DNA from 4 places in the Mesorhizobium sp. B263B2A genome. Region 2 is predicted to be linked to each of the others. Evidence: predicted binding sites of a transcription regulator. Region 2 holds the regulator's gene; each other region holds the start of a gene.
The links. Region 2 encodes PhoB, which activates phosphate uptake and scavenging genes when phosphate is short. Its sites were predicted from a motif close to TGTCATNNANCTGTCAT; they were not measured.

Region 1 (7,227 bases), on a different contig from region 2:
CGGTCGATCTTGTTGATGACGACGATCGGCTTCAAGCCGACCTTCAGCGCCTTGCCGACCACGAACTTGGTCTGCGGCATCGGGCCCTCGGCGGCGTCGACCAGCACGATGGCCGAATCCACCATCGACAGGATGCGCTCGACCTCACCGCCGAAATCGGCGTGTCCGGGCGTGTCGACGATGTTGATGCGCGTATCCTTCCAGTCGACCGAAGTCGCCTTGGCCAGGATGGTGATGCCGCGTTCCTTTTCGAGGTCGTTGGAATCCATGGCGCGTTCGGCGACGCGCTGGTTGTCGCGGAACGAGCCGGACTGCTTCAAAAGCTGGTCGACCAGGGTGGTCTTTCCATGGTCGACGTGCGCGATGATCGCGATATTACGGAGTTTCATGTTCTGATCTCGGAAGCGTTGCAGGCAGCAGGCCAAAGGCGCTGCCTCTTTCGGTTGCGCGGCTCATACAGGGTTTTTCGCAGTTGCGAAAGGGGAAGCGCAACACCAAATACTCATCAAATCTTAAGCATCTGCGTGTGAAATGATTTTGTTAACCAAGGCGGGAACCATTCAGGGCCCGGGCAGTTCGAACGTCATGACCGATAAACTCAACCGATTTTGGCCGCTTATCGCCTCCGCGGCCTTTGCCGTTCTGCTGGCGGCCAACGCCGCGCAGTCGGCCGCCACGCTGAAGGAAGCACGGCCGGCCCTGCCGATCGATGCGCCTTCGGCCCAGCAGGCTTTCGCCGACGCCCCCGACGGCGTCGATCCGATGGTGACCGGCCCAGTCAGCGCCGCCTTCAAGCAGCGCCAGGACGCAGCCAACTGCGACAGCGCCGTCTGGCCGAACATTCCAATGGTCTGCTACCCGGACTGACGACCGTCAGGTCTTTACGCCGACCGTACCGGGTCGAGCGTGATCTTGTAGAGTTCGTTGTCGTCGCGATCCATCAGCCGCACGGTCATCTGCTCGGTGGCACCGGAAATGTCGACAAGGCCAAAGAATTGCAGGCCGGCTGACGGCGGCAGGTTCTGCCCCTGCTCGGCTGTCGGCGCCTTGATGAACTTCAGCTCCGGACCGAAGGTCATGTCGAAATCGTTCGGGCCGAAGGTTCCGGCATGGATGGGGCCGGAGACGAATTCCCAGAATGGACTGAAGTCCTGGAACTGCGCCTTCTCGGGATTGTAGTAATGCGCGGCTGTGTAGTGCACGTCGGCGGTGAGCCAGACGGTGTTGCTGATGCCGGCATTCTTGATGTAGCGCAGCAGGTCGGCGATCTCCAGCTCGCGTCCCTTTGGCAGACCGTTGTCACCATTGCTGACAGCCTCCGCGCCTGCCTTTTTGACGCCATCGTCCCAGACGACGAGGCCGAGCGGCATGTCTGCGGCGATGATCTTCCATGTCGCCTTGGAGTTGGCTAGCTCCCGCTTCAGCCATTTCGTCTGCTGTTCGCCCAGCATGCGCGATTGCGGTGTCATCTCATCCTGCATGTCCGGACCGTTGGGGCCGCGATAGGAGCGCATGTCGAGGAAGAACACGTCGAGCAGCGGCCCGTAGGCTATCTTGCGGTAGACGCGGCCGGGCTCCGACGGCTCGTAACGGATCGTCGTCATCTCATGGAAGGCTCGGGCCGCGCGGGCCGCCAGCACATGGATGGATTTTTCCGTGTAGCGATCGTCGGCGCTCAGATTTTTCGAATCCGACCAGTTGTTCAGCACCTCGTGGTCGTCCCACTGATAAAAGGTCGGGCAGATGGCGCTGAGACCCAGGACGTGTCTGTCCATCATGTTGTATTTCCACTGGTCGCGGTATTCGTCCAGCGTCTCGGCGACCTTGCGCTTGCCATCGACTAGCACGACGTTCTTCCACTTGCCGCCGCCGGGCAGGTCGACCTCGTCCTTCATCGCGCCGTCGGCATAGATGGTGTCGCCCGAATGCAGGAAGAAATCGGGCGTATGCTTGCCGATCGTGGCGTAGGTCTTCATGCCGGTCTCGTCGATGCCCCAGCCCTGGCCGGCGGTGTCGCCCGACCAAGCGAACTTGATGTCGCGCTTCGAGGCCGGCGCGGTGCGGAAGCGGCCGACGATCGGCTCGGAGACGGCGTTGATGTCAGCGAGGTCGGCTGCCGTCATGCGGTAGAAGATGTCCTGATCGGAAGCGAGATCGGTGAGCAGGCGTCTGACCGTATAATCGCTGGCCGGCGACGTATCGAGCGGCGCCAGCCGGATCGCGTTGGCGAAATTCTCGGTCGACGACACTTCGAACATGACACGCGACGGGCGATCCGTGCGCGTCCACACCATGCCGCTGGTGGCGTCGACATCCCCCGACTGGACGCCATGGGTGAAGGCCGGGCGCTGGTTGGCGCGAGAATAATAGGGCAGCGCCAGGCTGGAAACGCCGACCAGACCAGCGGCGCTGGCGGAGGTGACAAAAGCGCGGCGAGTCATCGAGAGCTTGTTCATGGCTGTCTCCTGGATGGCGTTGAACGTTGCCACCAAGCTCCAGCCTCAATGTTTCAGGCGCATCTCGAAATCATGAACGTTTGATAACAATGAACAGGGCTGCCCTTTCCGTCTCCTCTCACGCCCAGAGATCAATAAGGCAACGGGCCCAAAAGGGGAGAAGGGAGGGCCGCGCCTATGCCGCTTGCGGTTCGGGATCGAAGGCCGGCCGGCTGGTATTGATCAGCAGCGAGATGCAGGCGGCGGCGATGGCCGTCATTCCGGCGATCAGGAAGGCCAGTTCGTAATTGCCCTGCAGTTCGCGCATGGTGCCGCCGAAGGCGGCCGCCGTGGCAGCTCCCACCTGGTGGCCGGCGACGATCCAGCCGAACACGATCGGTCCGCTGCGGTCGCCGAACGCCTCGTTGGCGAGCCTGAGCGTCGGTGGCACGGTGGCGATCCAGTCGAGGCCATAGAGCACCGCGAAGATGATCAGGCTGGTCGCCGAGAAGCCGGAATAAGGCAGGTAGATCAGCGACAGGCCACGGATGGCATAATAGACGCCAAGCAGCTTGCGCGGGTCGAAACGGTCGGTAAGCCAGCCGGACAGCGTCGTGCCGATCAGGTCGAAAATGCCCATCATCGACAGCAGGCCGGCCGCCTGCACCTCACCGATGCCCATGTCGCCGCAGAACGCGATCAAATGCGTGCCGACCAGCCCGTTGGTGGTGAAGCCACAGACGAAGAAGGTGGCGAACAGATACCAGAACACCCGCGTGCCGGCGGCGCGGCGCAGCGTGTTGAGCGTGTGCGCCAGGAAATTGCCTTGCGATGCCGGCGATGTCGGCGGCACGTCATCGGCCTCGGCGCCATAACGCACCATGCCGATCGAGGCCGGACGCTCCGGCACCAGCAACCAGACCAGCGGCAGCAGGCAGGCCGTGGCGACCGCGACCGCGATGGCGACCGGCTTCCAGCCGCCCGTTTGCGCAAGCGAGGCAAGCAGCGGCAGGAACACCAGGAGGCCGGTGGCGCTGGAGGCCGACATCAAGCCCATGACCAGTCCGCGATTGGTCTTGAACCAGCGGTTGACGATGGTGGCGCCGAGCACGCTGGCTACGGCGCCTGAGCCGATGCCGGAGAACACGCCCCAGGTGATGAAGAGGTGCCAGGGCTTGGTCATCAAAAGGCTGAGCGCGGTCGACCCCGACATGATCACCAGCGAGGCGATCAGCGTGCGGCGCAGTCCGATCCGCTCCATCAGCGCGGCGGCGAACGGACCAGTCAGGCCATAGAGCAGGATGCCGACACCGGCGGCCAGCGAGATGACGTCGCGCCGCCAGCCGAAGCTGTTTTCGAGCGGCAGCATCATGACGGCGGGAGCCGAACGCAGGCCGGCGGCGATCAGCAGGCAGAGGAAGATGATGCCGACCACGACGAAGGCGTAGTGCTGGCCAAATGGGCGGGATTGAGCTATCATGTTACTGACCGGTACGTTGCAGGGTGGGAACATGTATACGTACCGATCGGTAACACTGTCAATCGAGTCCCATGATGCCAACCGACAAAAATATTGAACTGACCATCAGCGATGGTCATGCATCGGCCCCGCCGAAGGCCGCCAAGAAGATCCTCGACGTCGCTTATGACCTGTTCTACCGGCGCGGCATAAGGGCGATCGGCGTCGACGAGATCGTCAAGCGTGCCGGCGTCACCAAGCCCAGCCTCTATCGCAGCTTCCCCTCCAAGGACGAGTTGGCCGCCTCGTACCTGCGGCAATACGACCTCGAATTCTGGGAGCGCTTCGATGAGGCTGTCGACGCCCATCCCGGCGATCCGCGCGCGCAGATCAAGGCTTTCCTGACCCGCGTCGGAAAGCGCACGCAAAGACCCGATTACCGCGGCTGCGGCATGACCAACGCAGCGGTCGAATACCCCGAGCACGGCCATCCGGCGCGAATGGTGAGCGAAGACAACAAGCAGGAACTGCGCCGCCGGTTGCGCGCCATGGCTGCCGCGATGGGCGCCGGCGATGCCGACACGCTGGGCGACGGACTGCTGCTGCTGCTCGAGGGTGCCTATATCAGCGGCCAGTTGTTCGGGCTCGGTGGACCGGCGCAGTCGGTCGCCCGCAATGCCGACCTGCTGATCGAGGCAAGCTTGAAGAAATAGCGATTGGCGATACGTTGTGGCGAGCTCCAACGGAGATATCCGTCATGCGCAACCTGCTGATCCCGCTTGCCCTCGCCGGCCTCTGTCAGACAGCCCATGCCGGTGACATATCGAGCGCCTATACCGATCTCGACTGGAAGAAGGACTGCGTGACCTACGCTCAGGCCGAACAAGGCGACGGCGACTGGGCCGACCTCGCCTGTTCGGGCTACCGCGGCTACCCCGTGCTGATCGCCTATGACGATGCCCGCGAATCGCTGTTTTATGGTTTTCCGCCCAGCGGCGACATGACATCCGCCTGGGAGAGTTTTTCCGCCTTCAATTCGTCCGGGGCCAAGATCGAATGGCGCGTCGAGACCAATGGCGACAAGGCCGTACCTTTCGCGGTCATTCACCGCCGCACGATCAGCAATGGCGAGGATGAGAACAAGTCGACCGAAGTGTTGCTCGTCGCCAAGGTCGGCCAGATGGACGCCCGCGTCGGCTGCACCGTCGGCCTCGTACTGGCCACCGGCAACTCGCAAGCCAACGACCAGGCGCGTAAACTCGCCGACGAGAAGGCGCGAACCTTCGCCTGCGGCAAGGACCGGCACACCGTCATCGGCAACGTGCCGGCCTTCGGCCGGGTCGACAACTGATCCGAAGCGCTACTTGCTCGCCTTGGCGCGTTCGATCGCGTCCATGATCATCTTCTTGGCGTATTTGGAATCGTGCCAGCCTTCGATCTTGACCCATTTGCCGGGCTCGAGATCCTTATAGTGCTCGAAGAAGTGCTGCACCTGCTGGCGGGTGATGTCGGGCAACTGCGTATACTCGGTGACGTTCTCGTAGCGCAGCGTCAGCTTGGGCGACGGCACGGCGATGATCTTTTCGTCCTGACCGGCATTGTCTTCCATGATCAGCACGCCGATCGGCCTGACATTGATGACGCAGCCCGGCACCAGCGCGCGCGTGTTGCAGACCAGCACGTCGATCGGATCGCCATCGCCCGACAGCGTGTGCGGCACGAAGCCGTAATTGCCGGGATAGCGCATCGAGGTGTGCAGGAAGCGGTCGACGAACAAGGTGCCGGCCTCCTTGTCCATCTCGTACTTGATCGGCTCGCCGCCGATCGGCACCTCGATAATGACGTTGACGTCCTCAGGCGGGTTCTTTCCGCTGGCTATGGCTTCGATGCGCATGGCTTTTGTCCCTCTCTCGATGGGGAGGAGATAGCGGGCGGCGCAGAATGGCGCAATGCGGCGAATGGTGCTGACCGACGTCGGGCGAGACGCGATGGCACCCGACACGTTCAATCATCGGAACAAGATGTTTCAGCGTCGTGATTTCGCGTTGGATACATCCCGTGAGCCTGCTTCGCTCTCCGCGATCAGCCCTCGGCGGTCATTCCCAGACGAAAGCGACCTTCTTCAGCGCTTTCTGCTCGAAGATCTCGACGCCCTCGGCGATGTCGCGGCCGCCGGCGCCGGCATAGAAGGCGAGCGCGCTCTGGTTGTCTTCCAGCGCCCACACCACCATACCTTTCAGGCCATGGTCGGCAAGGCGCGCCTTGGCGGCCGAAAACAGCCGCCTGCCGAGGCCGATGCCTTGATATTCCGGGCGCAGGTAGAGTTCGTAGATCTCGCCTTGCTGCTTGAGTTCCCGGGCCCGGTTCTTGCCGATCGTCGCGTAGCCGGCGATCGTGCCGCCGATCTCGACCACCAGGACGGTGGCGGCACGGCGAATCGCATTCGCCCACCAGTCGGCGCCACGGCGGTTGATCATCGATGTCAGCGTGCGGTGCGGAATGATGCCGGAATAGGCGCCGCGCCAGGCTTCCAGATGCACTTCGGCGATAGCGCCGGCGTCGCGCGGCTCTGCCTTCCGGATGTCGATCGTCAGCGTATTCATGATTTGTTAACCATAAACCCGCACCGGCCGATTGCAAGAGTCCGGGCAGCCCGCCAACCGCTTTCTCACAGACGATCATGGCATAGGTGACGTTGCGCAAAACCCGTCCGGAAACAGGCCGGATCGGCAAGGCCCGGGTCGGCAAAGCAATCTCGACGGCAGACGCTTAGATTTCGACCAAATGGTCGTCAAGCTCGTTGGTGTCGCCTGACGTGACCGGGAAATGCTCGGCCAGCACCGCGCCCACCTGCTCGATCGCCTTGACGAAACCGTCGGCAAGCCGGTCGTTGCCGGCATGCGCGGTCAAGTCGCGCACGACGCTGTCCCAGACATGCTGGCCGACCTTGGCGTCGATGCCCGAATCCGCGACCACCTCGGCATAGCGCTCGGCGATCGACACGAAGACCAGCACGCCGGTGCGCGCCGTGGTGCGGTGGACGTTGCGGGCGAGGAACTGCTTGATCGCATTGGCGTGTGCCGCCTGATAGCGCAGCCGCCGTGGCACCATGTGGATGCGCAAGCCGGGCAGCGCCCACAACAGGGCCAGCACGCAGGCCAGCGCCAAAAGCTGGGCGAGGACGAAATGCGGCAGGCGGATGGTGAGCCACCAGGCCTCCAGCCCATAGGCGACGGCGAGGCTGACGACCAGCATGCACAGCGTCGCCATCAAGGCGGCGGGGGCGAAATAGCCGTCGCTGGCATGCGCCACGACACAGTAGATCTCGCCGTC
Region 2 (7,227 bases):
CTTGTCGCCGGCGGCCTCGATCGCCTTTTTCATCGCGGCCTCGTCGGTCTTCCAGCGCTCTTCCTGGAAATTGGACCAGGAAACGCCGATGACCTTGTCCTTCGCCTGCGCGACCGACGCAAGCGTCAGCGACATGGCGACACCCGCCAGGATGGCGGCTGTGAATTTCTTCATGATATTCCTCCCTGCGCCGCGTATGGCGCGACCAAACTGGCCCTAAGGCCGGCACAAAGGCCCCTATTTTTTCGAGCCTCGAAAAAACACTGGTCCATCGCCGGAACACTGTCAACAATGATTCTGATGGATTTTGAGGTGCCGCGGACTTTTTTTCGAGCTCCGGAATAAATAATGACAGCGTGGGGCGCTTCTGCCAGTATTTGGTGGCTTCGCTGGCGGCGTTCGGGAGGCACGAAAGGCCGCGGCGATCGGGAGGATGTGGGAAACATGTCGGTCGGAATCCGCCACGACGATCTGCGCCGGCGCAACCGCGCGATGGTGATCGCGGCCGTGCGCCGTGCCGGTCAGCCTTCGCGCACCGAGATCGCCGCGACCACCGGCCTCAGCCACTCGACCATCTCGGCGATCTCCTCCGACCTGATCGGCGAAGGCGTCCTGACCGAGGGCAAGCCGAGCGAGGCCGGGTCGCTGAAACGCGGCCGACCGCAGGTCGGCCTCACACTCAACCCGGAGGCGGCGGCGGTGATGACCGTGGTGCTGTCGCTGAATTTCCTGTCGGTCGCCGTCATCGACTATGCCGGCCAGGTGATATCGGAGGAACAGCGCCGGCTGGACACGCTGACCATGTCGCGCGAGGCGCTGATCGGCGAATGCGTTGCCATCGTGCGGCGCCGCATCGACGATCCCGACGTCGACGTCCGCAGCGTCGCCCGCATCGCACTGGCCATCCAGGGCATCACCGACACCGAGGCGCGCGCCATGCTGTGGTCGCCGATCACGCCGCAGACCGACATCGCCTTCGCCGACATATTCGAAGCCGAGTTCGGCATCCCCGCCACCATGGAAAACGACTGCAACATGATGGCGGTGGCGCTGCGCTGGCGCGATCCCGAGCGCTACCGCGACGACTTCATCGCCATTCTGCTGTCGCATGGCATCGGCATGGGCCTGGTGCTGAAGGGCGAACTGTTCACCGGCACCCATTCCTCGGGCGGCGAGTTCGGCCACATGATCCACCGGCCGGGCGGCGCGCTCTGCCGCTGCGGACGGCGCGGCTGCGTCGAGGCCTATGCCGGCAACTATGCTATCTGGCGCAATGCGAGGCAGCTTGGCGAGGACACCGAACCGGTCGACGTCAGCGACGCCGACATGCGGACGCTGGCGGCCTCGGCGCGCGAGAAGGACGGCCCGGAGCGCCAGGCCTATCGCAAGGCCGGCGAGGCGCTCGGCTATGGCCTGGGCAGCCTGTTCGCGCTGATCGATCCCGCCCCCGTCGCCATGGTCGGCGTCAGCGCCGCCGCCTTCGACCTGATCGAGCCGGCCTTGCGCGAGGCGATTGCCCGGACCGCCGGTGGCCAGCACTCGGAATCGATCTCCTTCGACACCGAGCCGAACGAACTGCCGCTGATCCGCGAAGGCTGCGCCATGCGCGCTCTGACCTTCGTCGACCAGGAAATTTTCGCGCCAGGCGTGCAGGCGAGAGGGGGCGCCGCTGGGAAGAACGTGGCGTGAAATCGAAGCCATCGTAACACCCGTGGGTTGGACAAAGCCTCACGACTTCGTCATCCCTGGGCGGAGCAGGAGCGAAGCTCCGTCGCGGAGACCCTGGGATCCATGCCGCGACCTTGGCCACGGAGTGCAGCGGAGCAGAATTCCGCACCGAGGCAACGCTTCGAAGTCGCGGCATGGATCCTCGGGTCTGCGCCGCGTCGCTTCGCTCCTTGCTCCGCCCGTGGATGACGAAGCAATGGACGTTTTCGCGAATCGCCAAGGTAAAGCGATCCGGCTTAAGCACGAAATCCGACTGTCTAACCTTCCGCGCCGAAGAACCTAATCTTCCCGGATCGCGTAGCCCGCCCCACGAATCGTGCGGATCACATCCGGCATGCGGCCATTGTTGACCGCCTTGCGCAGCCGCCCGACATGCACGTCGACGGTGCGCTCGTCGATGTAGATCGTCTCGCCCCAGACATTGTCGAGCAACTGGCTGCGCGAGAACACCCGGCCGGGATGGCGCATCATGAATTCGAGCAGGCGGAACTCGGTCGGTCCGAGCCGGATCTCGCTCTTTTTGCGGTAGACGCGGTGCGATTCGCGGTCGAGCACGATATCGCCGACCTTGAGCACGCTGGACAGCACTTCAGGTTTGGCGCGGCGCAGCAGCGCCTTGACGCGTGCCATGAATTCCGGCGTCGAGAACGGCTTGACCAGATAGTCGTCGGCGCCGGTCGACAGGCCGCGCACGCGGTCGCTCTCCTCGCCCCGCGCGGTCAGCATGATGATCGGCAGCCGCTCGGTCTCGGGCCGCATCCGCAGGCGCCGGCAGAGTTCGATGCCGGACACCGCCGGCACCATCCAGTCGAGCACCAGAAGGTCGGGCACGTTCTCCTGCAGGCGGATCTCCGCCTCGTCGCCGCGCGTCACCACCTCGACCTGGTAGCCTTCCGATTCCAGATTGTAGCGGAGCAGCACCCCTAGCGGCTCCTCATCCTCCACCACCATGATGCGTGGCGCGATCATCGGCTGGTCACCCCTGCTATGCCGCCGGCGCCGACATCGCGGTTTCGTCCTGCTTCGGGCGATTGGCGGGCAGCTGCGTGCCGGTCAGCACATAATACGCATTCTCGGCGATGTTGGTCACGTGGTCGCCGATGCGTTCGAGGTTCTTGGCACAGAACAGAAGATGCGTGCAGGCGGTGATGTTGCGCGGATCTTCCATCATGTAGGTCAGCAGTTCTCGGAACACCGAAGTGTATTTGACGTCGATACGCTCGTCGTCGGCGCGCAGCTTGGCCAGTGCGGCGGCATCGCGCGCCGCATATTCCTCGATGACACCTTGAACCTGGATCAGCACCAGCTGCGCCATCGCGTCGATGGAGTGCGACAGGTCGCGCGGCGTGGCGGAGAGCCCGACCGTGCCGACGCGCTTGGCGATGTTCTTGGCAAGGTCGCCGATGCGTTCGAGATCGCCGGCCATGCGGATCGAGCCGACGACGTGGCGCAGATCGTCGGCCATCGGCTGGCGCTTGGCGATCAGCGTGATGGCGCGGTCGTCCAGCTCGCGCTGGCGCGCGTCCATGATCGCGTCATCGGAGACGACGCGTTGGGCGAGCGCATTGTCGGAGTTCAGCAGCGCCTTGGTGGCACCGCCGACCATCGAGCCGGCGAGGTCGCCCATGTCGCTGATCAGCCTGCTGATCTGTCCGAGATCTTCGTCGAAGGCTGCAACCGTGTGTTCGGCCATGATCCTGGTCCTCGTATGCGTGATCAGCCGAAGCGGCCGGTGATGTAGTCCTGCGTGCGCTTTTCGCGGGGCGACGTGAAGATCTTCTCCGTCTTGTCGAACTCGACCAGTTCGCCCAGGTACATGAAGGCCGTCTGCTTCGACACGCGCGCCGCCTGCTGCATGTTGTGGGTGACGATGACGATCGTGTAGTCGGCCTGCAATTCGTCGATCAGTTCCTCGATCTTGGCGGTCGACAGCGGATCGAGCGCCGAGGCCGGCTCGTCGAGCAGGATGACTTCCGGCTTCACCGCCACGGTACGGGCAATGCAGAGCCGCTGCTGCTGGCCGCCCGAAAGGCTGAGGCCGCTGGCATTGAGCTTGTCCTTGACCTCGGTCCAGAGCGCCGCGCGCTTCAGCGCCTGCTCGACGCGGCCGTCCATCTCGGCCTTGCTGATCTTCTCGTAGAGCCTGACGCCGAAGGCGATGTTCTCATAGATCGACATCGGGAACGGCGTCGGCTTCTGGAACACCATGCCGATCTTGGTGCGCAAGAGGTTGAGGTCCTGCGAACGGTCGAGAACGTTCTTGCCGTCGAGCAGCACCTGGCCCTCGGCTGTCTGCCTGGGATAGAGCTCGTAGATGCGGTTGAAGACGCGCAGCAGCGTCGACTTTCCGCAGCCCGACGGTCCGATGAAGGCGGTGACGCTGCGTTCGGGCAGCGACAGCGTGATGTCCTTCAGCGCCTTCGACTGGCCGTAGTAGAAATTGAGGTTCTTGACCTCGATCTTTGCCTTGGCGGCTGCCTCGGCGGCGATCGTCATGTCTGGAGACAACATCTGGCTCATTTGTCCTCTCTGCGTCCGGTCAGGCTGCGCGCAAAGATGCTGAGCGCGAGAACCGTCAATGTAATGATGAGTGCGCCGGTCCAGGCCAGTTGCTGCCATTCCTCGTAGGGGCTGAGAGCGAACTGGAAGATGGTGACAGGCAGGCTGGCCATCGGCGCGTTGAGATTGCTCGACCAGAACTGGTTGTTGAGCGCGGTGAACAGCAGCGGTGCCGTCTCGCCGGAGATACGGGCAATGGCCAGCAATATGCCGGTGACGATGCCGGAAAGCGCGGCGCGGTAGGCGACCGAGCGGATCACCACCCAGCGCGGCGCGCCGATCGCGGTGCCGGCTTCGCGCAAGGCGTTGGGCACCAAATTGAGCATGTCCTCGGTGGTGCGCACGACGACGGGGATAACCAGAATAGCCAGCGCGACGGCGCCGGCCATCGCCGAGAAATGCCCCATCGGCCGAACCATCAATTCGTAGACGAACAGGCCGATGATGATCGACGGCGCCGACAGAAGGATATCGTTGATGAAGCGCACAACGGTGGTGAGCTTCGAAAAGCGGCCGTATTCGGCCATGTAGGTGCCGGCCAGCACACCGATCGGCGTGCCGACGATGATGCCGATGACGGTCATCACGATGCTGCCGTAGATGGCGTTGAGCAGGCCGCCGGCATCGCCGGGCGGCGGGGTCATTTCCGTGAAGACCGAAAGATTGACGCCCGACAGGCCCTTGTAGAGCAGGGCGCCGAGAATGAGCGCCAGCCAGGCAAGGCCGATGCCGGCCGCGGCGACGCACAGCGTCATCATCACGCCATTCTTGCGCTTGCGGCTCTGGTGAAGCGACGTGGCTGTCGACATCGGTCAGGCTCCGGTGCGGGCGTCGATGCGCATCAGCATGTAGCGTGCGATGGCAAGGATCAGGAAAGTGATGACGAACAGGATCAGGCCGAGCGCCACCAGCGAAGACGTGTAGAGATCGCCGACCGCTTCGGTGAATTCGTTGGCGATGGTCGCGGAGATCGTCGTTGCGGGCGCAAACAGCGATGTCGAGATGCGGTGCGCGTTGCCGATGACGAAGGTCACCGCCATGGTTTCGCCGAGCGCGCGGCCAAGGCCGAGCATGACGCCGCCCATGATGCCGATCCGCGTGTAGGGAATGACGACGCGGCGGGTCACTTCCCACGTCGTGCAGCCGATGCCGTAGGCCGATTCCTTCAGCACCGGAGGCACCGTGTCGAAGACGTCCTTGGTGATCGAGGTGATGAAAGGCAGCACCATGATGGCAAGGATCATCGACGATGTCAGCAGGCCGATGCCGTAGGGCGGGCCGGCAAACAGGCTGCCGAGGCCCGGGATACCGTGGAACACGCTGATGATGAACGGCTGCACCGTGGTCTGCAGGAACGGCGCCAGCACGAACAGGCCCCAGATGCCGTAGATGATCGAGGGAATGCCGGCCAGCAATTCCACCGCCATGCCGATCGGGCGCCGCAGCGGGCGCGGGCAAAGCTCGGTGAGGAAGATGGCGATGCCGATGCCGAGCGGCACGGCGATCAGGATGGCGATTGCCGAGGTGATGATGGTGCCGTAGATCGGCGCCAGCGCGCCGAATTTCTCCGTCACCGGATTCCAGCTTTCGCTGGTCAGGAACGAGAAGCCGAAGGTCGACAGGGCTTGCCAGGAGCCGGCAAACAGCGAGATCGCGACGCCGCCGAGCAGAACCAGCACCAATATCGCGGCGGCGCGGGTCATTGCGTGGAAGATCGCGTCTGTCAGCGCAAACCGCCTGACGATGGCGTCGCGCGAACCTCGAATGGCTGGCAAGGCTTCCTGGACAGCACTCATGTCAAGCTCGGCTCTTTCGAGTTGAAGGAAAAGGAGCGCCGCGGGCGCGGCGCTCCTCCAGAAGATGTTACTCGCCGGCGTAGACGGGCTTGCCGTCGGCCTGGATGTCGGTCTTCCACGAAGCCTTGATCAGGTCGACGACGCTGTCGGGGATCGACACATAGTCGAGCGCCTTGGCGGTTTCCTTGCCGTCCTTGTAGGCCCAGGCGAAGAACTTTAGCGCTTCGCCGGTGGCGGCCGCGTCATCGGGAACCTTGTGGATCAGCACCCAGGTCGAAGCCGCGATCGGCCAGGTGGTGTCGCCGGGCTCGTTGGTGATGATGACGTTGAAATTCTTGGCAGTCTTGAAGTCGGCATTCGAAGCGGCGGCGCCGAAGGATTCGAGCGAAGGCTCGACAACCTTGCCGGCTGCATTCACCATCTTTGAGTAGGACAGGTTGTTCTGCTTGGCATAGGCGTATTCGACGTAGCCGATGCCGCCGTCGGTCTGCTTGACGGTATTGGCAACGCCTTCGCTGCCCTTGGCACCGACGCCGGTCGGCCATTCGACGGCCGTGTCCGAACCGACCTTGTCCTTCCAGTCGGGCGAGAGCTTCACCAGATAGTCGGTGAAGTTGAAGGTGGTGCCCGAGCCGTCCGAGCGGTGCACGACGGCGATGGCGGTCGACGGCAGGGTGAGGGTGGGGTTCAGCGCTTTGATCGCGGCATCGTCCCAGGTGGTGATGGCGCCGAGATAGATCTGGGCCAGCATCTTGCCGTCGAGGACGAGTTCGCCCGGCTTGACGCCGGAGAGGTTGACGATCGGCACGATGCCGCCCATCACCATCGGAAACTGCACGAGGCCGTTCTTTTCCAGATCGGCATCGGACATCGGCTTGTCGGTGGCGCCGAAGGTCACGGTCTTGGCGATGACCTGCTTGATGCCGCCGCCGGAACCGATCGACTGGTAGTTGAGGCCGATGCCGGTGTCTTTCTTGTAGGTGTCGGCCCACTTGGCGAACACCGGATAGATGAAGGTCGAGCCGGCGCCTGAAAGGTCAGCTGCCATTGCCGCGGAAAGGGTGATGGTGGACGCCGCAGCCATTGCAATCGCAACGGCCGCCGAGCGGATGAAATGTCTCATGTGGCCTGCTCCTGTTCGGAA
Region 3 (7,227 bases), on a different contig from region 2:
CCACGCCACCTTCCTGTCGCAGAAGATCTCCTTCCTGCTCGACGCCACGCTCGGCATGATCTCGATCGAGCAGAACGCCATCATCAAGATCTTCTCGGTTGCCGCCGTCATCTTCCTGCCGCCAACGCTGGTCGCCTCCATCTACGGCATGAATTTCGACGTCATTCCCGAGCTGAAATGGCAGCTTGGCTATCCCTTCGCCATCGGCCTGATGATCCTGTCGGCGATCCTGCCCTTCTGGTATTTCCGCCGCCGCGGCTGGCTTTGATCGGTTCGCCACGGGCGGACTGCCTGTTGCTGGCGCACCAGAAATAACTTGACCAAACCGCGCCCGGCCTGCATCCGGGATGCCCGATCCCTGGGGATCGCGGATTCCTGAGCCGGATTTCAGACCATGACTGCAAAAACCTGGGCCTATGAGGACTTCGTCGAGGGCACCTCGCTCGACCTCGGCACCAAGCTGGTAAGTGCCGCCGAGATCATCGAATTCGCGCGGGAGTTCGACGCCCAGCCGATGCATCTCGACGAGGAGGCCGGCAAGGCCAGCATCCTTGGCGGGCTGGCGGCCTCGGGCTGGCACACCTGCGCCATGTTCATGCGCATGCTGTGCGATGCCTTCCTGCTGGACTCCACCTGCCAGGGTGCGCCAGGCGTCGACCAGGTCAAATGGAAGAAGCCGGTCCTGGCCGGCGATCAGCTCACCGGCAGCCTCGTGGTCGTCGCCAGGCGCCTGTCGAAATCGAAGCCGCAACTCGGCTTCGTCACCATGCGCAGCGAACTGTTCAACCAGCGCGGCGAAAGCGTTTTCGAGCTTGAGAATTCCGTCATGTTCCTCACGCGTGAGGCCGCGGGGAGCCTGGCATGACCCTGGACGAATTCTTCCGCATCGGCACCACCGTGACGCTGGGCTCGCACACATTCGAGCCCGAGGCGATCAAGGCCTTCGCCCGCAAATACGACCCGCAGATCTTCCATGTCGACGAGGAAGCCGCCAGGAAGAGCGTGCTCGGCGGCCTCTGCGCGTCCGGCTGGCATACCGCCGCCACCTGGATGAAACTCAATCTCGAAGCCGGCATGGACACCGGGGGCGCTGCCTGGAAAGGCCCCGGCCTGGTCCCCGAATTCGGCCCCTCGCCCGGCTTCAAGAACCTTAAATGGCTGAAGCCGGTCTACGCCGGCGAAACCGTCACCTTCACGCGCACCGCCCTTTCCCACCGCCCGATCGCCTCACGCCCCGGCTGGCGCCTGCTGACGCTGCGCTGCGAGGCCTTCGCCTCGGCCGGCGACAAGGTGCTGGAGTTCGAGAGCGCCGTGCTGGTGAAGGTGGAGTAGTGGCGCCTCTTCCTTCTCCCCTTGTGGGAGAAGGTGGCCTCGCGTAGCGAGGTCGGATGAGGGGTGTTCCAGCTTGGCGCCGACGGCACTCCGTCACCCATCCCTCAACCGTCTCGGCGCTGCGCGCCGATCCACCTTCTCCCACAAGGGGAGAAGGGAAGAACTGCTCCCTCAATGCCCCTCGAACCCGATCAGCGTCCGCACCGGCACACCGAGCGCTTCCAGCTTGGCGCGCCCGCCGAGGTCCGGCAGGTCGATGACGAAGCAGGCGGCGAGGATATCGGCGCCGATCTGGCGCAAGAGCTTGACCGCCGCCTCCGCCGTGCCGCCAGTGGCGATCAGGTCGTCGACGAGGATCACCTTCTCTCCAGGGGCAACGCCGTCCTTGTGCATCTCCATTTCGTCGAGCCCGTATTCCAGGCTGTAGGCGACGCGCACGGTCTCGTAAGGCAGCTTGCCCTTCTTGCGGATCGGCACGAAGCCGGCCGAGAGCTGGTGGGCGACGGCGCCGCCAAGGATGAAGCCGCGCGCCTCGATGCCGGCGATCTTGTCGATCTTCTGACCGGCATAGGGATGCACCAGCTCGTCGATGGCGCGGCGGAAGGCGCGCGCATTGCCAAGCAGCGTCGTGATGTCGCGAAACAGGATGCCGGGCTTGGGATAGTCCGGAATGGTGCGGATCGACGCCAGCAGCGTGTCTTCGAGCGAAGGTTTCATGAGACGGCTCTCCGGATGATCCAACTGACAGGCGTGAAAGGCGGCGGGGTCCGATCGTAACCCGGCGCGACCGACAACGGCTAGCGCGATGTGGCGGCTGAGACAAGCCGCATCGGCAAGGGATCGATCTCGCCGACCCAGCCATATTCCGCATCCGCATGATCCGCGATGGTCCGCCCGACGCCGACTATCTGAAACGGAGATTGGAGCGCGACAATTGTCCGATCGAACTGCAGCCCATCAGCTTCATGCCGCGTTCGACCTCGACCCGCATCTGCTCGAGCGCCCTTTCGACACCCGGTTGGCCGGCCGCCGCCAGAGGAAACATATAATAACGGCCAATGCCGACGGCCTTGGCCCCGAGCGACAGTGCCTTCAGCACATGGGTGCCGCGCTGCACACCGCCATCCATGATGACGTCGATCTTGTCGCCGACGGCATCGACGACCTCGGCAAGCTGGTCGAATGCCGCCCGCGAGCCATCCAACTGCCGCCCGCCATGGTTGGACAGCACGATGCCGCTGCAGCCGATATCGACGGCGCGTCTGGCATCCTCCACCGACATGATACCCTTGAGGCAGAACGGACCCGACCATTGCCTGACCATCTCGGCGACATCGTCCCAGGTCATCGACGGATCGAGCATCTCGGTGAAGTAGCGGCTGATCGACATCGTGCCGCCGCCCATGTCGACATGTTCGTCGAGCTGCGGCAACTTGAAGCCCTCATGGGTGAAATAGTTGATTGCCCAAGCCGGCTTCAGCGCGAACTGCGCCATGCCGGCAAGGTTGAGTTTGAAGGGAATGGCAAAGCCAGTGCGCTTGTCGCGTTCGCGATTACCCCCGGTGATGCTGTCGACGGTCAGCATCATCACTTCTACGCCAACCTGCCTTGCCCGCTGCATCATCGCCCGGTTGAGGCCGCGATCTCGGTGGAAGTAGAACTGGTAGATCTGCGGGCTGCCGCTGATCCTGCGCACCTCCTCGAGGCTGACGGTGCCGAGCGTGGAAACACCGAACATCGTGCCGTATTTGGCCGCGGCTTTGGCGACCGCCCTCTCGCCCTGATGGTGGAAAAGCCGCTGCAGGGCAGTCGGCGAGCAATAGAACGGCATAGCCAATTTCTGGCCCATGACGGTCACCGACATGTCGATCTCGCTCACCCCGCGCAGGACGTTGGGGACCAGGTCACAGCTTTCGAAACTTGCGGTGTTGCGGCGATAAGTGACCTCGTCATCGGCCGCGCCATCGATGTAATTGAAGATCGGCCCCGGCAGCCTTTGCTGTGCCATCCGCCGGAAATCGGAAAAATTGTGACAGTCGCTGAGCCGCATCATCGATTTCCAAGGCCATGGCGGACGAAGCCTTTGCCACTGTTGAAATATCAACCAGATGCGGCCATGCCAACGGACTAATTGCTGAGTTCCCCGTAGTGCACGGCCGTGAACACGAAAAGGGGCGCCTGAAGCGCCCCTCTCTGCCGAGATTGCCGACGAACGCTACATGCCGAGGTCGGAACGCAGCTCGGCCCTGGCCACCTCATATTCGGCCTTGAAATCGTCCCGGTTAAGCAGGACCGCGGCAATGACGCTGCCGGAAATCTTGCCCATCTCGACATCGGACGGATAGTGGATGCCGCCGACAACGCGGTTGTGGGCGTATTCGGCCGCGCGCGCCATGATCTCGGCGCGCCTCTCCGGAACCATGTCGGCAAGGATGATGCCCATCATGGTGCCGACAGTGGCGTGGCCGGACGGCCAGGAGCCGGAGCTCGACAGCTTGACCGCCGGCTTGACGAGCTCGCTGAGCTGGTGCGGGCGCGGACGCTTCCAGATATCCTTGGCCGGGTCGACGACAGCACCTTCAGTGGCGGCGACGCGATCGAAGAAGGCGCTGAATTTCGGCAGCTTTTCCGCACTGAAATTCGGCCCCATCACATCGGCGAAGCGCCAGACATTCTCTTCGGCATCGGCGACGGCACGGGCCTCCATTTCGGGCGTGCGCGTCACCTGCAGCGTCAGCACCTCGCCGAGTTCGGCCTTGGTCTCGGCCGAATCGTTCGCCGGTGGAGGCGGCAGGATCATCGTCAGGTCGACATCCTTGTTGGTGACGAAGGGTTTTGCGTCTTCGGCCTGGGCGGCCGAGCCGATGACCAGCAGCAGCAGACCAGCCGCGAGCGATGCGTATTTCTTCATGGAGCGATCCTTTGTTCGAGAATGCCGCAGGATCGCCAGATGCGGTGACGGCCATGTGACATGACCGTAACCGGACGCAAAAAGGGCGCCTCTCGGCGCCCCCTGCATTTCGCTATGTCCGCCCGCTCAGTGGGCGATGCCTTCCCACACCTTGCGCTTGGTCAGATAGACCAGCGCGCCGAACAGCAGCAGGAACACCAGCACGCGGAAACCCATTTTCTTGCGGTCTTCCATGTGCGGCTCGGCGGCCCATGTCAGGAAGGCGGCCACGTCGCGGGAATACTGGTCGACGGTCTGCGGCGAGCCGTCATCATAGGTCACCTGGCCGTCGGAGAGCGGCTTGGGCATCTTCAGCGACACGCCCGACATGAAATACGGATTGTAGTGCGTACCCTCCGGGATGACCATTCCAGCCGGCGGCGTCTGGTCGTAGCCGGTCAGCAGCGAATGGATATAGTCGGGGCCGCCCGCGTCATACTGGGTGAAGATGTCGAAGACGAACTGCGGAAAGCCGCGCTCGACGCCGCGCGCCTTGGCCAGCAGCGACATGTCCGGCGGCGCAGCGCCACCGTTGGAGGCAGCGGCAGCTTCTTCGTTGGCGAACGGCGCCGGGAAATGGTCTGACGGCTTGCCGGGACGGTCGAACATGTCGCCGGCATCGTTGGGGCCGTCATGAATGGTGTATTCGGCGGCCAGCGTCTTGATCTGGGCGTCACTGTAGCCGAGGTCCGACAGCGTGCGGAACGCTACCAAATTCATCGAATGGCAGGCCGAGCAGACTTCCTTGTAGACCTTCAGGCCGCGTTGCAGCTGCGCCTTGTCATAGGTGCCGAACGGGCCGGTGAAGCTCCAGCTCATCTCCTTCGGCTCGTCGATCGGGAAATGCGTCGGTGCGGCTGCATTGTGCGCCTCTTCGGCGGCGAATGCCCAAGTGCCTCCAGTTCCAACGCCGGCGGCCACAAGGCCGATCAGCGCCAGCGAGGTGAGAATCTTTTTCATGCCAAATCCCCTTAGATTCTCTACCGCTCTGTCTTCCTGTTTGAGCATGATCTCTGGACAAACGGTTCCGTTTGTCCGGGAAAACCGGTTCCCACTTTTCGGGATCATGCTCTAGCCCTTGGTCTCTGGTGCGGCCGTGGCGCCCGCCGGATGCCCGCTGCCGCCCTTGTTCTTCTCGAGCACCGCCTCGGTGATCGAATTCGGCACCCTGCGTGGCGTCTCGATCAGGCCCAGCACCGGCAGCGCGATCAGGAAGAAGGCGAAGTAGAACAGCGTCGCCATCTGCGCCATGAACACATAGCTGCCTTCCGCCGGCTGCGAGCCCAGCCAGCCGAGCAGGATGGCATCGGCCACGAACAGCCAGAAGAACAGCTTGTACCAGGGCCGGTAGACCGCCGAGCGCACCTTGGAGGTGTCGAGCCACGGCACCAGGAACAACATGACGATGGCGCCGAACATGCACAGCACGCCGCCGAGCTTGGAGTTGATCGGCCCGATGTTGAAGGTGATGGCGCGCAGGATCGCGTAGAACGGCAGGAAGTACCATTCCGGCACGATATGGGCCGGGGTCTTCAGCGGGTTGGCGACCGTATAATTGTCCGGATGGCCGAGATAGTTCGGCAGGTAGAAGACGAAATAGGCGAAGAAGAACAGGAACACGATCATGCCGAACGCGTCCTTGATGGTCGCGTAAGGGGTGAAGGCGACGGTGTCGGTCTTCGATTTGACCTCGATGCCGGTCGGGTTTGACTGGCCCACGACATGCAGCGCCCAGACGTGCAGCACGACGACACCGGCGATCATGAAGGGCAGCAGGTAATGCAGCGCGAAGAAGCGGTTGAGCGTCGGGTTGTCGACGGCGAAGCCGCCCAGCAGCAGCTGCTGGATCCAGTCGCCGACCAGCGGAATGGCGCTGAAGAAGCCGGTGATGACGGTCGCGCCCCAGAAGCTCATCTGTCCCCATGGCAGCACGTAGCCCATGAAGCCGGTCGCCATCATCAGGAGGTAGATGATGCAGCCGAGGATCCAGAGCAGTTCGCGCGGAGCCTTGTAGGAGCCGTAATAGAGGCCACGGAAGATGTGGATATAGACGGCGACGAAGAAGAACGAGGCGCCGTTGGCATGCATGTAGCGCAGCAGCCAGCCGGAATTGACATCGCGCATGATCTTCTCGACCGAGCCGAAGGCGAGATTGGTGTCGGCCGTGTAGTGCATGGCCAGCACGATGCCGGTCAGGATCTGCGCCACCAGCATGATCGACAGGATGCCGCCGAAGGTCCACGCATAGTTGAGGTTGCGCGGCACCGGATAGGCGACGAAGCTGTCATAAACCAGCCGCGGCAGCGGCATGCGGGCGTCGAACCAGCGTTCGATACCGGTCTTGGGCGTGTAGGTCGAGTGTCCCTCGCTCATCGAAATATCCCCTGCCTCAACCGATAAGGATCTTGGTATCGGAAATGAACTTGAATACCGGCACAGCCATGTTCTCGGGCGCCGGGCCTTTGCGGATGCGGCCGGCGGTATCGTATTGCGAGCCGTGGCACGGGCAGAACCAGCCGCCGAAATCGCCTTCCTGGCCGAGCGGAATGCAGCCTAGATGGGTGCAGACCTGAACCATCACCATCCAGGCTTCCTTGCCGGGCGTGGTGCGGTTGGCGTCGGTCGCCGGCGCGTCGGCCGGAAGGTTGGCATTGCGGGCGATCGGATCCTTGAGATCGGAGAGCTTGACGGCCTCGCCGTCCTTCATTTCCTGTTCGGTGCGGTTGCGCACCACGACCGGCTTGCCGCGCCACTTGACGATCAAGGACATGCCCGGTGTCAGCGAGGCAACATCGACCTCGACCGAGGCAAGCGCCAGCGTCGAGGCATCGGGGCGCATCTGGTCGATGAAGGGCCAGGCAACGGCGCCGGCGCCGACCACGGCTGCCATGCCGGTGGCGACGTAGAGAAAATCTCGACGGTTGGGATCGTGGGTATCGGTTGCG
Region 4 (7,227 bases), on a different contig from region 2:
CGACCAGCACCTGCTGGCGGTTCCGGCCGGCGACAACGTCATCCGCTTGCTGCCGCCGCTCACCGTCACCGATAGCGAGATCCACGACGCGCTCGATCGCATCCGCGCCGGCGCCAAGGGCCTGGTGGAGGCGATCGCCTCCGCCGCCGCGAAGTAAATCCCGGAACCGTTGCCGATGTCACTTCGCCACTTCACCGATCTTTCCGCCGTTTCCGAAGGCGATTTGCGCTGCATGCTGACCGACGCGGTGGCGCGCAAGGAGCGCCTCAAGGCCGGCGAGCGCTCGAAGCCGCTCGAAGGCAAGGTGCTTGCCATGATCTTCGACAAGCCGTCGACGCGCACGCGGGTGTCCTTCGACGTCGGCATGCGCCAGCTTGGCGGCGAGACCATCATGCTGACCGGCACCGAGATGCAGCTCGGCCGTTCCGAGACCATCGCCGACACCGCCAAGGTGCTGTCGCGCTATGTCGACGCCATCATGATCCGCACCACCTCGCACGAACGGCTGCTGGAACTGACCGAGAACGCCACCATCCCGGTTATCAACGGGCTGACCGACGATACCCATCCCTGCCAGCTGATGGCCGACATCATGACCTTCGAGGAGCATCGCGGTCCGGTTGCCGGCAAGACCATTGCCTGGACCGGCGACGGCAACAATGTGCTGCATTCGCTGCTCGAGGCGTCGGCGCGGTTCCGCTTCAACCTCAACGTCGCCGTGCCCGAAGGCAGCGAGCCGGCGCAGAAGCATATCGACTGGTCGCAGGCGAATGGCGGCAAGCTGCACTTCACCCGCTCGCCCGAGGAGGCCGTCGACCAGGCCGACTGCATCGTCACCGATTGCTGGGTGTCGATGGGGCAGGAGCATCGCGCCCGTGGCCACAACGTGTTCTCGCCCTATCAGGTCAATGCCAAGCTGATGGCCAGGGCGAAGCCCGACGCATTGTTCATGCACTGCCTGCCTGCTCATCGCGGCGAGGAAGTGACCGACGAAGTCATCGACGGCCCGCACTCGGTGGTCTTCGACGAGGCCGAGAACAGGCTCCACGCCCAGAAGGCCGTGCTTGCCTGGTGTCTTGGTGCTTGAAGTGTCTGGGTGCTTGAAGTGTCTCGGTGCTTGAAGTGTCTGGGCGCTTGATCTGCGGAGGCGCGATGCCTATCTGCGCCGCATCACGCAAATCAAGCGCGTTTGGACGCATGCTCCCGAGAGGACGGCATGGCCGCGCCCCGGAGCTTTGTCATGTTGGAAACGTATCAAGTGACTGAACATCACCCCAAACTCGGCGAGTTCGGCTACGCCGGCGACGATCACGTCGTGCCCTTCGAGGTCGGCCCGCTCGACGTGCGTGGCCGCACGGTCCAGCTCGGGCCGATGCTCGACGCCATCCTGAGCCGCCACGATTATCCCGAGCCGGTCGCGCGCCTGCTGGCGGAAGCCTGTGTGCTGACGGTGCTGCTCGGCACTTCGCTCAAGTTCGAGGGCAAGTTCATCCTGCAGACCCGCACCGACGGGCCGGTAGACATGCTGGTGGCGGACTTCTCCACGCCCTCGGCGCTGCGCGCCTATGCGCGCTTCGATGCCGACAGGCTTGAGGCTTTGGTCGCGGCCGGCGAGACATCGCAGCAGACGCTGCTCGGCAGCGGCGTTCTGGCGCTGACCATCGACCAGGGCGCCCACACGCAGCGCTACCAGGGCATCGTTCAGCTCGACGGCGAAACGCTGGAAGACGCCGCGCGCACCTATTTCCGCCAGTCGGAACAGATCCCGACCGATATCAGGCTGTCGGTGGCCAAGCTGTTGACGCCCGGCCCTGGCGGGGCGCGCGAGCAGTGGCGTGCCGGCGGCATCCTGGCGCAATTCCTGCCGCAATCGCCCGAGCGCATGCGCGTTCCGGATCTGCCCGGCGGCGATGGCGATCCGCGCGAGGAGATCCACGATCCGGCCGACAATTCCTGGCAGGAATTGCTGGCGCTGCTCGGCACCATCGAGCCGACCGAACTGATCGATCCGACGATCGGCGCCGAACGGCTGCTCTATCGCCTGTTCCATGAGCACGGCGTGCGCGTCTTCGGCGGCGTTCCCGTCGCCGACCAGTGCTCATGCTCGCGCGACAAGATCCGCGGCATCCTCGAGGGTTTTTCCGCGCAGGAGATCAAGGACAGCACCGAGGACGGCGGCATCCACGTCGCCTGCGAGTTCTGCTCGAAGCAATATGACTTCGACCCGGCGGAATTCGCGGCGCAATGAAGGAACCGGCTTTCTCTCCGTGGAACGGAGAGAAAGCCGCTAATTCACCGTCCGCCGCGTCCCTGGCAGGTCGAGTGAAAATGCCGGAATGGCGATGTCGAAGGTCTCGCCGCGCTTGTTGCGCATCGTGTAGCGGCCGACCATGATCCCTGACGGGGTCGAGAGCGGGCAGCCGGACGTATACTGATAGCTGTCGCCGGGATTGAGTTCAGGCTGGTCGCCGACGACGCCCGGCCCACTCACTTCCTCGACCCGGCCGGTGCCGTCGGTGATGTGCCAATAACGCGACAGAAGCTGCACGAACTCGTCCGACTGATTGTCGATCGTTACCTGATAGCCCCAGACATAGCGGTTCTCCGAAGGATCCGAGCGGTCCTCGAGATAGAACGGCCTGACCTGCACTTCGATGTTGCGCGTGACGGCGCTATACATAAACGGCTCCAAAAGATCCGGTAATTTCGGCGCTCCCGGCGAGCAGGTCAACATGCGCGTCTTGTCGCGCCTGGTTTTGAAACGCAGGTGCCGGCAAAGAATGTCATTTAAGTGACACAGGACAATGGTGGTGTGCGCCAAGCGGGCGACTCGACGCTCTGTCGAACTGTTGAAAACGGCCATAAAGCCGGCCGTCTTTTCTGGAGTGACCAGATCTCGATGGAACTCGCTCTCATAGCCGCCTCGCTTTCGACTGCTCTCATCCTCTCAAATGCCGCCAGCATTTCGCTTGCCGCTTCACAGCTGAAGCGGCGAACCACGGTCGCCCCGCCGGGCGGCAAATCACAGCCAGTGTCGATTGTCGTGCCATCGCGTGGTGTCGAGCCGTTCACGCACGAGACACTGGAACGCGCCTTCTCGCTCGACTGGCCGCGCTACGAGCTGATCTTCTGCGTCGCCCATGCCGACGATCCGGTCGTCAAACTGATAAACAGGGCGATTGCCCGGTTTCCCAAAGTGCCGGCCCGGCTTTTGATCGGCGACGACCGCGTCAGCGCCAATCCCAAACTCAACAACTGCGTCAAAGGCTGGGAAGCGGCGCGCCACAACTGGGTCGTTCTTGCAGACTCCAACGTGCTGATGCCCAGGGACTACATCCAGCATTTGATGGCGGCGTGGCGAGCCGATACCGGCCTTGTCTGCTCGACGCCAATCGGCTCGCGTCCCGACGGTTTTTGGGCCGAGGTCGAATGCGCCTTTCTCAACACGCTGCAGGCCCGCTGGCAATATGCCGGCGAGGCGCTCGGCCTTGGCTTTGCCCAGGGCAAGAGCATGCTGTGGAACAAGCCGATGCTGGATGCCAGCGGCGGCATTCGCGCGCTGGCGGCCGAGATCGCCGAGGACGCCGCCGCGACCAAGCTGGTGAACGGCCTCGGCCTGCGCGTCAATCTCGTCGCTTCGCCCTTCGAGCAGCCGCTCGGCCGGCGCAGGCTTGGCGAGATCTGGTCGCGCCAGGCCCGCTGGGCGCGCTTGCGCCGCGTCACCTTTCCGCTGTTCTTCACGCCCGAAATCCTCACTGGTGCTGTGGTGCCGCTGGCGCTTGCGCTGGTCGCGGCGGCGAGCGCCGGCTTCAGCCTCTGGGCAACCGCGCTTGCCGTGTTGGCGGCCTTCTATCTTCCGGAGTGCGCGCTGGCCTGGTCCAAGGGCTGGTACCTGTCGCCGCGCATGGTCGCGGCGATCATGGTGCGCGACCTGATCTTGCCGGCGATGTGGACGCGTGGCTGGCTCGGCGGCGCTGTCGACTGGCGCGGCAACGCGATGACCATCCGCACCAAGGCGGCCGAACTGGAGGAGACGCCGTCAAGCGCCTGATCGCGCCTGCTCGACGGACCTACCGGACTGTCTTCCCTATTTGGCTGCCCTCAACGCCTGCGCGAGGTCTTCCAGAAGGTCGTCGGTATCCTCCAGGCCGACCGACAGCCTGAGCGTACCTAGCCCGATGCCGAGTTCGGTCCGGGCCTCGTCGCTCAAATTCTTGTGCGTCGTCGTCGCCGGATGGGTGATCAGGCTCTTGGCATCGCCGAGATTGTTCGAGATCAGAACGATGTCCAGCGCGTTCTGCAAGGCGAAGGCCGCCTGCTTGCCGCCCTTGACGTCGAGGCAGATCAGCGTCGAGCCGCCCGACATCTGCTTCCTGACGATATCAGCCTGCGGGTGGTCGGCGCGGCCGGGATAGATGACGCGGGCGATCTGCGGCTGCCCGGCGAGGAAATCGGCGATCTTGCCGGCGCTTTCCGTCTGCTGGCGCACGCGCACCGGCAGCGTCTCCAGTCCCTTCAGCAGCGTCCAGGCATTGAACGGCGACAGGCTGGGGCCGGTGTGGCGGAAATAGTCGTGCAGGTTCTCGTCGATCCACTTCTTGTCCGACAGGATAACGCCGCCCAGGCAGCGCCCCTGGCCGTCGATGTGCTTCGTGGCCGAATAGACGACAATGTGGGCGCCGAGCTGCAGCGGCTTCTGCTGCAACGGCGTGGCGAAGACATTGTCGACGACGAGCCGCGCACCGATTGAATTGGCAAGTGTTGCGACGGCTGATATGTCGACCACTTCCAGCGTTGGGTTGGTCGGGCTTTCCAGGAAGAACAGCTTGGTATTGGGCCTGACCGCCTTCTCCCAGTTGGCGATATCGGTGCCATCGACCAGCGTCGCTTCGATGCCGTATCGCGGCGCCAGCGTCTCGACCACCCAGCGGCAGGAGCCGAACAGCGCGCGCGCCGCAACGATATGGTCGCCGGCCTTGACGCTGCACAAGAGCGCCGCCGTCACCGCCGCCATGCCCGACGCCGTGGCGCGCGCATCCTCGGCGCCTTCCAGCGCGCACATGCGCTTTTCGAACATGTCGACGGTCGGATTGGCGTAGCGCGAATAGATGAAGCCTGGTTCCTCGCCCTTGAAACGGGCCTCCGCCGCCTGCGCCGTCTCGTAGACATAGCCTTGGGTGAGGTACATTGCTTCCGACGTCTCGCCGAATTGGGAACGCAGGGTTCCGCCATGAACGAGGGCTGTCTGTGGCTTCCAGTCGCGCTTCTTGTTGCTCATTGCTTTGTTCCAGACACAAAAAAACCGGCCGCGAAAGTCGCAACCGGTCCATACGGCCTTGCGGCCAACGGTCCTTTAGCGACTTGTTTAACGTGGCTGCAAGCCGACCGGCCAAATCACCACGGGATAACGACCCTTTAGACCCGTCCCACGCTTGCGTCAATTGCCGGCTTCATTAAGAGGTTTGTGCGACAAGAAAATCGTCGGCCAGGAGCGCAGCCTTGCGGCAGACAGGCATTCTTCCCGATCAGGACATTGCGGCGCTGTTCCAGTCCGGCGCGCTGAAGTCGCCGCGCGCGCTCGATGCCGACCAGATCCAGCCGGCGAGCCTCGATCTCAGGCTCGGCGACAAGGCCTGGCGGGTGCGGGCTTCCTTCCTGCCCGGCCCCAACCACACGGTTTCGGAAAAGCTCGATCGCCTGAAGCTGCACGAGATCAATCTTGCCGAAGGCGCTGTGCTGGAAACCGGCTGCGTCTACATTGTGCCGCTGCTCGAAAGCCTGGCGCTGCCGGCGGACATTTCGGCCTCGGCCAACCCGAAGAGCTCGACCGGCCGGCTCGATATCTTCACCCGTGTGATGACCGACCGCGGCCACGAGTTCGACAAGATCGCCGCCGGCTACAACGGCCCGCTCTATCTGGAAGTCAGCCCGCGCACCTTCCCGATCGTCGCGCGCACCGGTTCGCGCCTGTCGCAGATCCGCTTCCGCACCGGCAATGCACTGCTCTCGGAAGCCGAATTGCATGAACTGCACCGTGCCGAGATGCTGGTCGCCACCGAACCACCGAACATTTCCGGCGGCGGCATCGCACTGTCGATCGACCTCAACGGCGACAAGGATGGCCTGGTCGGTTATCGCGGCAAGCATCACACCGGTCTGGTCGACGTCGACAAGCGCGCCGCGCAGGATGTCGTCGATTTCTGGGAGCCGATCCACAAGAGCGGCGCCGGCGAACTGGTGCTCGATCCCGACGAATTCTACATCCTCGTCAGCCAGGAAGCGGTGCATGTGCCGCCGCTCTATGCAGCCGAGATGACGCCCTTCGATCCGCTCGTCGGCGAATTCCGTGTTCACTATGCTGGCTTCTTCGATCCGGGCTTCGGCCATTCGGCGTCCGGCGGCACCGGCAGCAGGGCGGTGCTCGAAGTGCGCAGCCACGAAGTGCCGTTCATCCTCGATCATGGCCAGATCGTCGGCCGGCTGGTCTACGAGCACATGCTGAAGCGGCCGCAGGCGCTTTACGGCACCGACCTCGGCTCCAACTACCAGGCGCAGGGCCTGAAGCTGTCCAAGCATTTCCGCGCCGCACGCTGAGCTCCGATTACCGCCAGGCAAAATACTTGCCTGCGCTGGCACATCATGCTTGGCTGGCTTGTCGGTCGCCGGGATGCGGCGCTCAAGGGGAACGAGAAAATGCAGATTTCAAAATGGATCCTATCGGCGGCAGGCGCTGCCATGTTGGCGATGGCGGCGGGCTCTCTGTCGGCGCAGGCTGCCGAAAAATTGAAAATCGGCACCGAGGGCGCCTATCCGCCATTCAACACCATCACCTCCGACGGCAAGGTTGTCGGCTTCGACATCGACATCGCCAATGCGCTGTGCGCGCAGATGAAGGTCGAGTGCGAAATCGTCACCCAGGACTGGGATGGCATCATCCCCGCCCTGCAGGCCAAGAAGTTCGACGCCATCATCGCCTCGATGAGCATCACCGAAGAGCGCAAGAAGCAGGTCGCCTTCACCAACAAATATTATACGACGCCGCTCGCCCTGGTCGCCTTGAAGGACAGCGACATCGCCTCCACCGAACCGGCGGCACTTGCCGGCAAGACGGTCGGCGCCCAGGCTGCGACCACGCAGGCCACCTATGACCAGGACGTCTATGGCAAGGCAGGCGCGGAGGCAAAACTCTACCCGACCCAGGAGGAAGCGATCACCGACCTGCAGAAC

Region 1: the regulator PhoB is predicted to act here: its motif matches at 2,529-2,545, upstream of LB568_RS23530 (alkaline phosphatase D family protein).
Region 3: the regulator PhoB is predicted to act here: its motif matches at 4,288-4,304, upstream of LB568_RS20605 (acid phosphatase).
Region 4: the regulator PhoB is predicted to act here: its motif matches at 2,782-2,798, upstream of LB568_RS31865 (ceramide glucosyltransferase).

The regions. Positions count from the first base shown of each region.
Region 1 covers NZ_JAIUIU010000017.1:11,972-19,198, reverse strand. The annotation lists gene typA (translational GTPase TypA) at 1-389, opposite strand, end outside; gene LB568_RS23535 (hypothetical protein) at 586-867, shown strand; gene LB568_RS23530 (alkaline phosphatase D family protein) at 882-2,456, opposite strand; gene LB568_RS23525 (MFS transporter) at 2,632-3,915, opposite strand; gene LB568_RS23520 (TetR/AcrR family transcriptional regulator) at 3,990-4,607, shown strand; gene LB568_RS23515 (hypothetical protein) at 4,652-5,245, shown strand; gene ppa (inorganic diphosphatase) at 5,255-5,788, opposite strand; gene LB568_RS23505 (GNAT family N-acetyltransferase) at 5,991-6,497, opposite strand; gene LB568_RS23500 (TPM domain-containing protein) at 6,664-7,227, opposite strand, start outside.
Region 2 covers NZ_JAIUIU010000004.1:144,339-151,565, reverse strand. The annotation lists gene xylF (D-xylose ABC transporter substrate-binding protein) at 1-174, opposite strand, end outside; gene LB568_RS09975 (ROK family protein) at 445-1,689, shown strand; gene phoB (phosphate regulon transcriptional regulator PhoB) at 2,008-2,697, opposite strand; gene phoU (phosphate signaling complex protein PhoU) at 2,714-3,421, opposite strand; gene pstB (phosphate ABC transporter ATP-binding protein PstB) at 3,445-4,248, opposite strand; gene pstA (phosphate ABC transporter permease PstA) at 4,245-5,096, opposite strand; gene pstC (phosphate ABC transporter permease subunit PstC) at 5,100-6,083, opposite strand; gene pstS (phosphate ABC transporter substrate-binding protein PstS) at 6,151-7,206, opposite strand.
Region 3 covers NZ_JAIUIU010000013.1:120,298-127,524, reverse strand. The annotation lists gene corA (magnesium/cobalt transporter CorA) at 1-268, shown strand, start outside; gene LB568_RS20625 (MaoC family dehydratase) at 395-865, shown strand; gene LB568_RS20620 (MaoC family dehydratase) at 862-1,332, shown strand; gene LB568_RS20615 (adenine phosphoribosyltransferase) at 1,504-2,049, opposite strand; gene LB568_RS20610 (alpha-hydroxy acid oxidase) at 2,237-3,382, opposite strand; gene LB568_RS20605 (acid phosphatase) at 3,548-4,243, opposite strand; gene LB568_RS20600 (cytochrome c1) at 4,370-5,242, opposite strand; gene LB568_RS20595 (cytochrome b) at 5,354-6,655, opposite strand; gene petA (ubiquinol-cytochrome c reductase iron-sulfur subunit) at 6,672-7,227, opposite strand, start outside.
Region 4 covers NZ_JAIUIU010000041.1:6,389-13,615, forward strand. The annotation lists gene LB568_RS31845 (aspartate aminotransferase family protein) at 1-157, shown strand, start outside; gene argF (ornithine carbamoyltransferase) at 176-1,087, shown strand; gene LB568_RS31855 (Hsp33 family molecular chaperone) at 1,217-2,248, shown strand; gene apaG (Co2+/Mg2+ efflux protein ApaG) at 2,288-2,680, opposite strand; gene LB568_RS31865 (ceramide glucosyltransferase) at 2,900-4,051, shown strand; gene LB568_RS31870 (O-succinylhomoserine sulfhydrylase) at 4,088-5,278, opposite strand; SAM riboswitch at 5,334-5,411, opposite strand; gene LB568_RS31875 (2'-deoxycytidine 5'-triphosphate deaminase) at 5,500-6,594, shown strand; gene LB568_RS31880 (ABC transporter substrate-binding protein) at 6,694-7,227, shown strand, end outside.